Regions from separate parts of the Bacillus sp. 37MA genome, predicted to be linked through region 1. Evidence: predicted binding sites of a transcription regulator. Region 1 holds the regulator's gene; each other region holds the start of a gene.
The links. Region 1 encodes LexA, which represses DNA repair genes until DNA is damaged. Its sites were predicted from a motif close to CGAACATATGTTCG; they were not measured.
Positions count from the first base shown of each region.

Region 1 (4,189 bases):
TAACGCCGCTATTGGTAGGGTTTGATGCTGTATGGACGCCGGGAGATCGGAACAATGTATGGGTCGCAAACGTGAAAAATGATGAACAGATCATTTCAAATGCAATTGGCTGCGTCGTCGCTGCGCATAAAATAATGGATTTAAAAGTCCATGAAATGTCGATTGAGGACATTATTCGCAATATTTATGAAGAAGGTATTATGAATGGGTAAGTATATTGAAATGATCCGGATTCGTTTTCTTATGATGCTTGCCTACCGGACGAATTATTACAGCGGCATTTTGATTTACAGTATTAATATTGGAGCGTATTACTTTCTTTGGACAGCAATCTATGGAGACAAAGGGTCGATTGAAGGAATGACCGTTCTTCAAATGACCTCATATATTGCGATTGCGTGGATGGCAAGGGCCTTTTATTTCAATAATATTGATCGGGAAATCGCGCAGGAAATTAAAGAAGGCAAAGTTGCGGTTGAATTGATCCGTCCTTACAACTACTTACTTATGAAAACGATGCAAGGATTCGGGGAAGGTATTTTCCGATTATCGTTTTTCTCGATTCCCGGCATGATCATTGTTGCGCTTATATTTCCGATCACATTTTCAGCTGATCCGATTGTGTGGCTTTTATTTGTGCTGGCACTAGTATTCAGCTTTTTAATCAATATGCAAATTAACTTGTTAACAGGAATTTTGACGTTTTTCTTTTTTAATAATGCAGGTTTGATTCGGGCAAAACGTGTCATTATTGATCTCTTTTCAGGATTATTGCTGCCGATTAGTTTTTTCCCCGGATGGGCGCAGCGGATAATGGATTTTCTGCCGTTTCAAGGAATCAGTTATGTTCCGAGCATGATTTTCACGGAAAGTTTGAGCGGATCAGCGGCCGTGAATGCGCTATTATTTCAATTTGTATGGGTGTTAATTTTGACTGTGCCAATTCAAGTACTATGGCTCACTGCGAGAAAGCAATTAGTCGTTCAGGGGGGATAAGAGATGAAATATGCAGCGATCTTTTTTCAATATGCCGCCCAGTATTTGAAGACGAGGTTTACATACCGTGTTGATACCGTCATTGAAATTGTGTCGGACCTGTTATCTCAAGCGGTTAATTTCATTTTTATTTTACTCGTTTTTAATCATACATCTTTTATTAGCGGCTGGTCGCGGGATGAAATTATTTTTATTTATGGCTTTTTTCTCGTGCCATTTGCGATCTTTGGAGCATTTTTTAACATTTGGGATTTCAATGAACGGTATATCGTAAAAGGAGAAATGGACCGCATTTTAACGCGGCCGATTCATAGTCTTTTTCAAATTGTACTTGAGCGGATGGAACTTGAATCGCTCTTTGGCGTGATCACCGGGATAGGTGTCATGTTCTATGCAGGAAGCAGGTTAGAGTTAAGCTTTTCATGGTACGATCCGTTTATCTTTGTCGCCATGGTATTAGGCGGCACGCTTGTATATTCAGCGATTTTTGTCCTCATTGCGAGCATTAGTTTTTGGTCCGACAGCCCGACAAGCATCATGCCGATGATATACAATATTGGCAACTACGGTCGTTATCCGGTTGATATTTACAATCATGTCATCCGATTTGTGCTTACATGGATTTTGCCATTTGCATTTGTCGGCGTCTATCCAGCAGCCTACTTTTTAGGTCGGAAAGACTGGTATGTGTACGCGTTTATGACACCCGTGGCAGGTATCATGTTCTTTATGATCTCTGTCGTTATGTGGAATATCGGTGTCACAAAGTATAGAGGGGCAGGAAATTAATCGAACCGTAATAAATCGTTCCTTTCATACTATGACGAATTATGTTGACAATGAGTGAAAAATTTTATATATTTATGTATGCGATGAGCTCATTTGCGTAAGACGGACGGACATTCCTTTTAGGAACATGTTGTGGAGCATGGTCTGGACGCCGCAAATTTCGAGAAAACACTCTGTCTTCTGACAGGGTGTTTTTTATTTGTTTTGAAAAATCCCCTGAGACCGAGGGGATTTTTTGTATTGTCATACGCCAGGTTGATCCATCATAACGTGGAGTATACGGACGGGCAGTCATTTTAAATAACTTCTCGATACACGCCGGTGACGATTCCTAAAATGGTGACCGTTGGAAGCAAAATTGGCTCCATGGATGCGTTTTCAGGCTGAAGACGGATATGATCCGCTTCTTTAAAGAAACGTTTAACCGTTGCTTCATCATCCTCTGTCATAGCAACAACAATATCACCGTTTTTCGCTGTTTGCTGCTGTTTGACAACAACGTAGTCACCATTTAAAATGCCAGCTTCTTTCATGCTTTCGCCGACGATTTCAAGCATAAATACGTTCTCATCTGGTGGAGCGAGTCGTTCAGGAAGCGGAAAATACTCTTCAATGTTTTCAATGGCTGTAATTGGTATGCCGGCAGTCACTTTGCCAATGACTGGTACGTTAACGGGGTGCTGTTTTGGTACAGAACTATCCGTGTCTAAAATTTCAATCGCACGCGGTTTTGTTGGATCGCGGCGAATATAGTTTTTGCTTTCAAGTCTTGCCAGATGTCCATGAACAGTTGAGCTTGAAGCGAGTCCAACCGCTTCACCAATTTCACGAACGGAAGGTGGATACCCTTTTCTTCGTACTTCATCCTTAATGAAATCAAGAATGTCTTGCTGACGTTTTGATAGTTTTGTCATTACCTACACCTCTCTTATTTTGTGTTTGCCTACAGTATAACATGTGTTCTGGAAAATGACAAACGTAGGTTCGGAATTCTTCTTGACTGAAACGAGCGTTCGTTTTATTATGAGAATATGTAACGAACGAGTATTCGAGGAAAGGGTGTTCTTATTGGGAAAAGCCAAAAATTATGCATTTATGTTAACATTAGCCGTGATGATTATATTAGCAGCCTTCTATTTTACTTTTAACGGAGTAGAGGCCCCATCCTATTCTGAAATAAAAGTGGAAAAAGGAGATTCGCTCTGGAGTTTGGCAGAAGAGTACAAAACACTTCATGACATGGATGAGATAGAATTCATTAAATGGGTACAGGACGAAAATGGTTTGATCACAACGAAAATTTTGCCAGGCGAACAGCTTATCATTCCGGTGCCGTCTGTAAAAAGCGACGGTGGGCTGCAACTGGCGGATGGAGACTGATGATAGATGAAAAAAGCGGTTTTATATTGCCGAGTGAGTACAGAAAAGGAAGAGCAGGTAACATCGCTTGAGAGGCAGGAAGAAGAACTAAAAGCACTAGCAAAAGCAAAAGGATTTCAAACGGCAGCGGTTATTAAAGACCAGGCGAGTGGATATGATCTCGACCGGCCAGGTATGCTCGAGCTGCTCGATCTAGTAAAAAGTGATGATATTGATGCCGTGTTAATTCAAGATGAAACGAGAATTGGACGCGGCAATGCTAAAATTGCGCTTATCCATTGTTTATTTAAAGAAGGTGTAGTGGTTTATAGCATTGCAGATGACGGTGAACTGCACATGTCTGATTCGGATTCAATGATTTTGCAGATTGTCAGCATAGTAGAAGAATACCAACGGAAAATTCATAATTTGAAGATTAAACGGGGGATGAAACGGGCGGTGGCCAAAGGATATCGGCCTGAAAAGAATTTAAAAAATCGTGGCAATGATCAAGGGCGCAGTCGGAAAGAAATCCCGGTGACAGAGATTGTTCGGCTTCGTGAAAATGGCTTAACATACGAGGAAATCGCCGCAACATTGCGCGGATTCGGGTACAATATTTCGCGCGCGACGGTTCACCGGCGTTACATAGAATATAAAGAAAGTGAATTAATCAACTAGGAAGCTTTTTTCTTGTCATGGTTCGTTCTGTTGTGTACGATAACGGCATAAATAGAAAGGAGCATGATCCCATTGTTATCATCTGAAAAGATTGCACGCATAAATGAACTAGCGAAAAAAGCGAAAGAAACGTCTTTGACGGATGCCGAATTAAAAGAGCAATCCGCGCTTCGTAAAGAATATTTAACAACATTCCGCTCATCAATGCGTCAGACAGTCGAATCTGTCCGCATTTTTGATCCGACAGGCGATGAAGTGACGCCGAAAAAGGTGCGGGACATTCAAAAAAGAAAAAAGTTAAATTAAGGAATGTTAAAAAAAGATAAAATCTGATGATTTTCTCTTTTTTTTCACATTGTTCTGC
Region 1 covers NZ_KB889752.1:1,011,261-1,015,449, forward strand. Annotated here, with positions in the region: gene A3M5_RS0105635 (ABC transporter ATP-binding protein) at 1-212, shown strand, start outside; gene A3M5_RS0105640 (ABC transporter permease) at 205-996, shown strand; gene A3M5_RS0105645 (ABC transporter permease) at 1,000-1,785, shown strand; gene lexA (transcriptional repressor LexA) at 2,082-2,699, opposite strand; gene yneA (cell division suppressor protein YneA) at 2,854-3,165, shown strand; gene A3M5_RS0105660 (YneB family resolvase-like protein) at 3,172-3,825, shown strand; gene A3M5_RS0105665 (DUF896 domain-containing protein) at 3,898-4,131, shown strand.

Region 2 (4,189 bases), 310 kb from region 1:
GTTCCGTATGATACAACAGGCAGAAGATGAAATTTTAGAACGGGTTGGACACTATTTTTATGGCTACGATGAAACGACCATTGCAGCAGAACTTGCAGATCAATTGAAAGAAAAAAAGTTGACCATTGCGGCGGCTGAAAGTTTAACAGGTGGATTGTTCCTTGGGGAATTGACAGCCATTCCAGGTATGAGCACTCATATTAAAGGCGGCATTGTTTGTTATACAAATGAAGTGAAAAAACAAGTTCTTGGCGTGAAAAGCGACACGTTATCAAGGTACGGTGCGGTCAGCAGTGAATGCGCAAAAGAACTTGCTGAAAATGTACGAAACTTATGCGAATCGGACATTGGTATCAGTTTTACCGGTGTTGCAGGACCTGATCCTCTCGAAGGACATGAACCGGGAACTGTTTTTCTGGCGATTGCAGCAGAAGGGCTGGAAACAATTGTTCATCCATTAAAAATGGTGGGAAGCCGTGAGGGCGTTCGAAAACGGACAGTGAAATACGGCTGTCATTATTTACTTCAGGCATTTGCTGAAATGTTCTGATAATAAATTGACGATGAACGCGAAGAATCGATATACTTGTAGCGAATGAACAACGAGGAGGAACGATAGATGACGAGAGAACAGTGGCAGCCCGAAACGAATTTGTTGCATGGTGGGCAATATCCAGATCCAGTAACAGGAGCTCGTGCTGTACCGATATATGAAACGACATCCTATGTTTTTCAAGACACAGATCATGCGCGTGCATTATTTGCGCTTGAACAGGCCGGCAATATTTATACACGCATTACGAACCCGACGGTTGATGTATTTGAAAAGCGGGTTGCACTTCTGGAGGGCGGTGCAGCAGCTGTAGCACTATCATCCGGCATGGCAGCTATTTCATTTGCGATTATGAACGTAGCCCATGCAGGAGATGAAATTGTAGCGGATGTAAATCTATACGGTGGTACATACAATTTATTTGCCAATACGTTACCGAAGTATGGAATTCAGGTCAAGTTTGTTGATTTAACTGATCCGGAAAATATCCGTAAAGCGATTACAACGAAAACAAAAGCTGTTTTCGCTGAAATTATTGGTAATCCATCGTTGAATGTACTGGATGTCGAAAAAACAGCAGAAATCGCTCATGAAAATGGCATCCCGTTAATTGTGGACAATACATTTGCTTCTCCATATGGTTCTCAGCCGATTAAATGGGGCGCAGACATTGTCGTTCACTCGGCAACGAAATGGATTAGCGGCCATGGAACGGTCATTGGCGGTATCGTGATCGACAGCGGGACGTTTAATTGGAATACGGATAAGTTCCCAGGATTTACAACACCTGACGAGTCGTATAATGGGTTAAAGTATGCGGATATTGAAGGTCCAGCGTTCGCAGTGAAGCTGCGTGTTCAGCTGCTGCGTGACTTCGGTCCAGCACTTAGTGCAAACAGTGCCTTTTTGCTTTTGCAAGGGCTCGAAACATTGCATCTCCGTATTCAGCGTCATCATGAAAATACACAAGAAATCATTGCATTCTTAAAAAGTCATCCGGGTGTTGAATGGGTTTCTCATCCATCACTAGGTGATCATCCATCTCATGAACTGGCACAAAAATATTTAAATGGCACTTTTGGTTCGATTGTCATATTCGGGATTAAAGGCGGCCGCGATGCCGGTAAAAAAGCGATTGACTCGGTTGAATTATGGTCGCATGTGGCGAATGTAGGGGATGGCAAATCATTGATCATTCATCCGGCATCGACTACGCACCAGCAGCTTAGTGCGGAAGATATGAAAAAGACAGGTACAACAGAAGAATTGATTCGTCTATCTATCGGTCTTGAATCACCTAAAGACTTAATTGCAGACTTAAAGCAAGCAATTGAAAAAGGAACGGGAATCAACTCATAATTTGATCGGCGCGCCGTCATATCTAGGCGCGCTTTTTTTATGGATGTTATGCTATACTATAAAAAGTACACTGTCTGGGTGTGCTGCAAGAAAACTCTTCTATTACTCTTCTGCTTCTTCTTAGAATCTCTCTACTCATCCCGACGTATCATTCTCAATTGAAAGCAGGTGGAAATAATCGAATAAATGTTCGTTTTTTGCTTGTAATTCACTTTTAAATACGGTATAGTTATGACAGGTTATTACACAACCCCAAAAAACAGCTGTTCCCACTATAGATTAAGAGATTTATGAGGAGGAATTTTATGACGAACGACCGTCAAGCTGCCTTAGACATGGCGCTAAAACAAATTGAAAAACAATTCGGTAAAGGTTCTATAATGAAACTTGGAGAGCAGGCAGAGCGCCGCATATCAACAATTCCAAGTGGTTCTCTAGCACTTGATGCGGCACTCGGAGTAGGCGGATATCCTCGTGGACGTGTCGTGGAAATTTATGGACCGGAAAGCTCAGGTAAAACAACGGTTGCCCTTCACGCGATTGCAGAAGTACAGGCAAAAGGCGGACAGGCTGCTTTTATTGACGCAGAGCATGCGCTCGATCCTGTCTATGCGCAAAAGCTCGGCGTTAATATTGACGAATTACTTTTATCACAACCGGATACTGGTGAGCAGGCGCTTGAAATTGCGGAAGCACTCGTACGAAGTGGTGCCGTTGATATTATTGTTATTGACTCTGTTGCGGCACTTGTGCCGAAAGCGGAAATTGAAGGCGAAATGGGTGACTCCCATGTAGGTTTACAAGCCCGTCTCATGTCGCAGGCACTCCGTAAGCTGTCAGGTGCTATCAATAAATCAAATACGATTGCGATATTTATTAACCAGATACGTGAAAAGGTCGGGATCATGTTCGGAAATCCAGAAGTAACACCTGGCGGCCGTGCGCTCAAATTTTATAGCTCTGTACGTCTCGAAGTAAGACGTGCTGAAGCATTGAAACAGGGCAATGATATCGTAGGAAATAAAACAAAAATTAAAATTGTTAAGAATAAGGTGGCACCTCCGTTTCGTGTAGCGGAAGTGGATATTATGTATGGAGAAGGCATTTCGCGTGAAGGTGAAATTATTGATCTTGGTTCCGATGAAGACATTATTCAGAAAAGCGGTGCCTGGTACTCGTACAATGAAGAGCGTCTTGGGCAGGGCCGTGAAAACGCGAAACAATTCTTGAAAGAAAACCCGGAACTGCGCCATGAAATTATGATGAAAATCCGTGAGCGTTATGGACTAGACCAAATCTCTGCGCAGCCGATAGAGGATGAAAATGATCAAGATCAAGATATGCCGCTTCAAGATCCGTCGCTTTTTGAAGAAGAATAAATTTTAAACAGGAGGGCTTCCTCCTGTTTTTTGTTTAAAACCGTGTCATTGCCTATATAATCGGTGTCATTCCTTGAGAAAACCTTGACAATGAATTTTCACACCGATAAAATTGAAGATATATATTTGACATTTTTTATCTTGAAAATGGAAATGTAAATGTAGTGCTGTTTGTTCCATTTAAATTTGTGACAGCAGCCGACATGTTAAAAACATGACAATCATCTATAGCAAGGGGAGGTGAAATGATGGAACCCATTACAATCATCTCCATTTTGCTTGGCCTTATCATTGGTGTCGTTGTTGGCTATTTTGTACGAAAATCAATTGCTGAATCAAAAATCGCAGGCGCGAAAACCGCCGCGGATCAAATTGTGGATGACGCGAAACGTGAAGCGGAAGCTTCGAAAAAAGAAGCATTACTCGAGGCAAAAGATGAAATTCATAAACTGCGTACAGAAACAGAACTTGAAATCCGTGAGAGAAGAAATGAATTGCAAAAACAGGAAAACCGCCTCCTTCAAAAAGAAGAAAACCTTGATCGAAAGGATGATTCCCTAAATAAGCGGGAAGAAACGCTTGAACTTAAAGAGGTAGCGTTAAACACAAGACAACAACATATTGAAGAGATGGACAGCAAAGTGGATGAGATGGTGAAAAAGCAGCAGTCTGAACTTGAGCGAATTTCTGCTCTGACCCGAGATGAAGCGCGCTCCATCATTTTAGAAAGAACGGAACAAGAATTGTCTCACGATATTGCTATCATGGTCAAAGAAAATGAGCATCGTGCGAAAGAAGAATCAGACAAGAAAGCACGTGAAGTCTTATCACTTGCCATTCAGCGTTGTGCGGCCGATCACGTCGCTGAAACGACTGTATCGGTTGTGACATTGCCGAA
Region 2 covers NZ_KB889752.1:701,294-705,482, forward strand. Annotated here, with positions in the region: gene A3M5_RS0103685 (competence/damage-inducible protein A) at 1-550, shown strand, start outside; gene A3M5_RS0103690 (O-acetylhomoserine aminocarboxypropyltransferase/cysteine synthase family protein) at 620-1,912, shown strand; gene recA (recombinase RecA) at 2,218-3,291, shown strand; gene rny (ribonuclease Y) at 3,540-4,189, shown strand, end outside.
Region 2: a site for LexA is predicted at 2,092-2,105, ahead of recA (recombinase RecA). Genes of this name have one in related genera too.

Region 3 (4,189 bases), 310 kb from region 1:
CCTGACAGTATTTTGTTAACAGTGAGGTGGTACCTGCGGTACAACTTGAGCTTTCGTAATGTGGTGGAGATGATAGAAGAACGGGGCTTATCGATGGCTCACACAACGATTATGCGTTGGGCTCATCAATATGGACCGGAATTAGATGAAAGAGTACGACGTCATCTTCGACCAACAAATGACTCTTGGAGAGTCGACGAAACGTATATCAATGTAAAAAGTCAATGGATGTACCTGTATCGTGCAATGGACTGCAAAGGAAACACGATTGATTTTTATCTTAGTAAAACAAGAGACAAACAGACTGCAAAGTGCTTCTTCAAGAAAGCTTTGCGGTCTTTTCATGTTTCAAAGCCTCGTGTCATAACAGTGGATAAAAATTCTGCTTATCCTATAGCAGTTGAAGAATTAAGAAAAGAAAAAACATACCATCAGGCATGCAACTCAGACAAAAGAAGTATTTAAATAATATCGTAGAACAGGACCATCCTTTTATCAAGAAGCGTGTTAGTTCTATGTTAGGGTTGAAATCTTTTCGTACAGTCACTTACATACTGAGTGCATATGATTAAAAAGAAGCAGGTTCATCAAGGGGTGAAGTTTGTCCAATAGGAGGGGAATTTGTGAGCATAGTAGCACCTGCCTATGGATACGGCCGAGGCTTTGCGATAGTGGTCGTATTATTTATCCTTTTAATTATATTATTGGAGCCTTTTTTGTTCATGGTGGTTATTAATCAAGCCAATCGTTTTTAAGATGATAATTCTACCTCTCATTACTCCTTCACTTTTCGAAGCATAGACACGCTTCTTGCTACAGAGATAGGTCTATGCTTTATTTTTTTTGAAACTTTTTAGTTACTTTTTCGTATATAGTTATATAATGTAGGTTTCATTATTGATGATCACCTAATTAGGAGAAAGTTTATTACAAACTAGGAGGGTCTTGATTGTTAAAACGTATTTCCTTATTTATATTCGTTAACATTCTAGTATTAATCACCATTACAATGATCACCACGTTGCTTGGTGTAGAAAGTTATATTGGTGGCGGTGGTTATGGTTCCCTGCTTGCCTTCAGTGTCATCGCTGGTTTTGCTGGTTCCATCATTTCATTGTTAATGTCTCGTATAATGGCGAAATGGGTTATGCGTGTTCAATTAATTGATGAACATTCCCCGCGTGGCGATCACGAACGCTTTGCACTGGAAGAAACATATCGTTTAGCACGTGTGGCTGGTTTGAAAGTTATGCCCCAAGTGGGTATTTATCATTCACAAGAAGTCAACGCTTTTGCTACTGGACCAAGCAAAAAACGTTCATTAGTAGCCATTTCAAGCGGTATGTTAGATAGGATGGATCGTAATGCGATCAGTGGGGTTATTGCACACGAAATAGCACACATTAAGAATGGTGATATGGTTACAACGACTCTATTGCAAGGTATCATCAACACATTCGTTATTTTCTTCTCCCGTATTGCTTCAAAAATTGTTTCAAGTTTTGTGAGAGAAGAAGTGGCTGGAATTGTTTATTTCGTATCTTCTATCGTTTTCGAGATTCTATTCAGCATTTTAAGCAGTCCCATTATCTTTTGGCATTCAAGAAAACGTGAATTTAAAGCGGACAAATTAGCTGCAGAATTAGGGGGAAAGGCGAATATGATTCACGCATTAGAATCATTAAGACACACGACTAGCTTGGTTGATGACAGCCAAAAGTCTATTGCTGCTTTTAAAATTAGTGGCAAGGGAAAATTCTCTAGACTATTCTCTACTCACCCACCATTAGAAAAACGCATTGAACATTTGAAATCACTTTAATATCTAAGACTTTCTACATTATTCAGATGTAGAAAGTCTTTTTTTATTTATGCAAATATTGATTCACATCTGAATACGCTTGAATAAAGGAACTTACGTTTGTATACTGTATAAAAAGAACCTTTGTTCCATAGGAGGGACACAAAATGCTCTATAATGACCGAAAGATGTTGAAATGGAAGGGCATGTTACTATCTGAACATGTGGAAATGATTAAAATGGACGAAACAGAAAAACCGCCACTTTTTTTGGATGAACAAGCGGCAGAAGAATTTAATCGTATGGTGAGTGAATCGTATCATCTATCGAAGCCCATTTTTATCGAAGTAAATACGTTTGGACTTCCTTATATTGAAGCTACTGGCATTGTACAGTCATTGAATAGCCATAACGGGCGTCTGATACTAATTGGAAAGGGAATGTTCTGTTTGAAGGACATTGTTTCTATTCGCTTTGTAGAAGAGGGCGACGAGTATGGAAATTGATTATAGTACACTGCCAAAACGCGATCTGCTTTTTATTGATGTTAAGTCTTACTTTGCGTCATAGGAGGACATAAGGGTTGAGCTAAACGCTCATCCTTTTTAGTGTTTTGTTGAACTAAAGCTACCCGTTAGTTAAAAAATTTCTTTACTGTAGCGTTAAAATAAAGTTTGATAAAAGCAGCTTACTGATAAAGAAAGCTCACAAGCAATTTTACTTTATAATTTAATGGTACAATAATTGTAAGATTATATACTCCTTTAACCAACCCAATATCGTTTTATTGGATTCGGATGGATGTTGCGAAGTAATGACCTCTTCAAGCTTTTCTTTTTGCTCATTTGTAAGAGATTGACTAATTTTATTAAATAGCTTCTTTTCAGCCATTGCCCTTGTCTCCCACACCATTTTTTCAAGTGTAGTGATAGCAGGCAGGATGAATAGCATCACCATTTTCCAAAGCTAGTTGATGAAGCCGTGGAGAAAATTAGTACAAATATGGAACATGACGTAGATCTCTTACATGTGAAAGTTGTTGTTATAGATAGAAGTTAAGCTGAGGAGAGTATAAAGGACCTAATTTCTGGTATCATGAGATCAAGAGATATCTCTGCAAAGGCGCTAGTTGCAATATGCGATGACGATATAGAGCAATTTTTTGCAAGTATGAAAAAAAATACTCCTCCCAATGGAACCAGTCTCTTGGACTTTTTTGAGAAAAATGCTGGATGGAATCCTGAAATTTCATTGACAAGGGTTTGGCAAATATATAGGAGTATTCATTCCTATACAAGAGATGTTGCAGTTCCTCTTCTCCGTCCTGGGGACACTACATTGGTTGAGCATACAGGTTCAGGTGTGTTAAAAAACGGAAGAATGGTTGGAGAAATTAGTCTAGATGAAACTTTGTTATATAATGCATTTAATGGGGAAAGCACTGAAGGAAAAGTAGAATTTTTCAATTTAGGAATTGTATTAATTCTTGGGGATTCAATGTCTCTTTTCTCCTATAAAAAAGTATATTTCCTATACCTTTAACTACATTCTAATGAAGAGGAGAATTAACATGGCTTTAGAATTGGATGTTACACATGAATTACTCCGTATAAGTCGTTATAATCCATCAAACTTATACGGAGTAAAGTAGACGAGATGGATATACCGACTTTGTATTAAAAGAAAGCGTGATATACAAAGGAGGAATAAAAATGTCAATGATACAAGTACAAAATTTAACTTTCTCTTATCCGAGTAGTTTTGATAATATTTTTGAAGATATAAGCTTTCAAATTGATACAGATTGGAAGCTTGGATTTATTGGTCGAAATGGACGAGGGAAAACAACGTTCTTTAATTTATTACTAGGTAAATTTGAATATAAGGGGAAAATCATTTCTTCGGTCGATTTTAACTACTTCCCATATCCAGTAGAAGATAAAAGTAAGTATACGCATGAAATTTTAGAAGAAATATGCCCTCAAGCTGAGGACTGGGAATTTCTTCGAGAAATAGCTTATTTAAATGTGGATGCCGAAGCCATGTACCGCCCATTTGAAACTTTATCAAACGGTGAACAAACAAAGGTATTGCTTGCTGCTCTATTTTTAAACGAAGGGCAATTTTTATTAATTGATGAACCAACAAATCATTTAGATACTGAAGCTCGTAAGATGGTTTCTAATTACTTGAGGAAGAAAAAAGGGTTTATTTTAATTTCTCATGACCGTAACTTTTTAGATGGTTGTGTTGATCATATCTTGTCTATAAATAGAGCAGATATTGAGGTTCAAAGTGGAAATTATTCTTCATGGAAGTTGAACTTTGACCGACAGCAGGAACATGAACAAGCAACAAATGAACGCTTGCAGAAGGATATTGGACGGT
Region 3 covers NZ_KB889752.1:1,319,564-1,323,752, reverse strand. Annotated here, with positions in the region: partial or broken gene A3M5_RS22500 (IS6 family transposase) at 1-572, shown strand, start outside; gene A3M5_RS24590 (YjcZ family sporulation protein) at 624-755, shown strand; gene htpX (protease HtpX) at 950-1,822, shown strand; gene A3M5_RS0107465 (YolD-like family protein) at 1,969-2,307, shown strand; partial or broken gene A3M5_RS0107460 (hypothetical protein) at 2,561-2,780, opposite strand; gene A3M5_RS22495 (Ger(x)C family spore germination protein) at 2,873-3,343, shown strand; gene A3M5_RS0107450 (Lsa family ABC-F type ribosomal protection protein) at 3,514-4,189, shown strand, end outside.
Region 3: a site for LexA is predicted at 1,911-1,924, ahead of A3M5_RS0107465 (YolD-like family protein). Genes of this name have one in related genera too.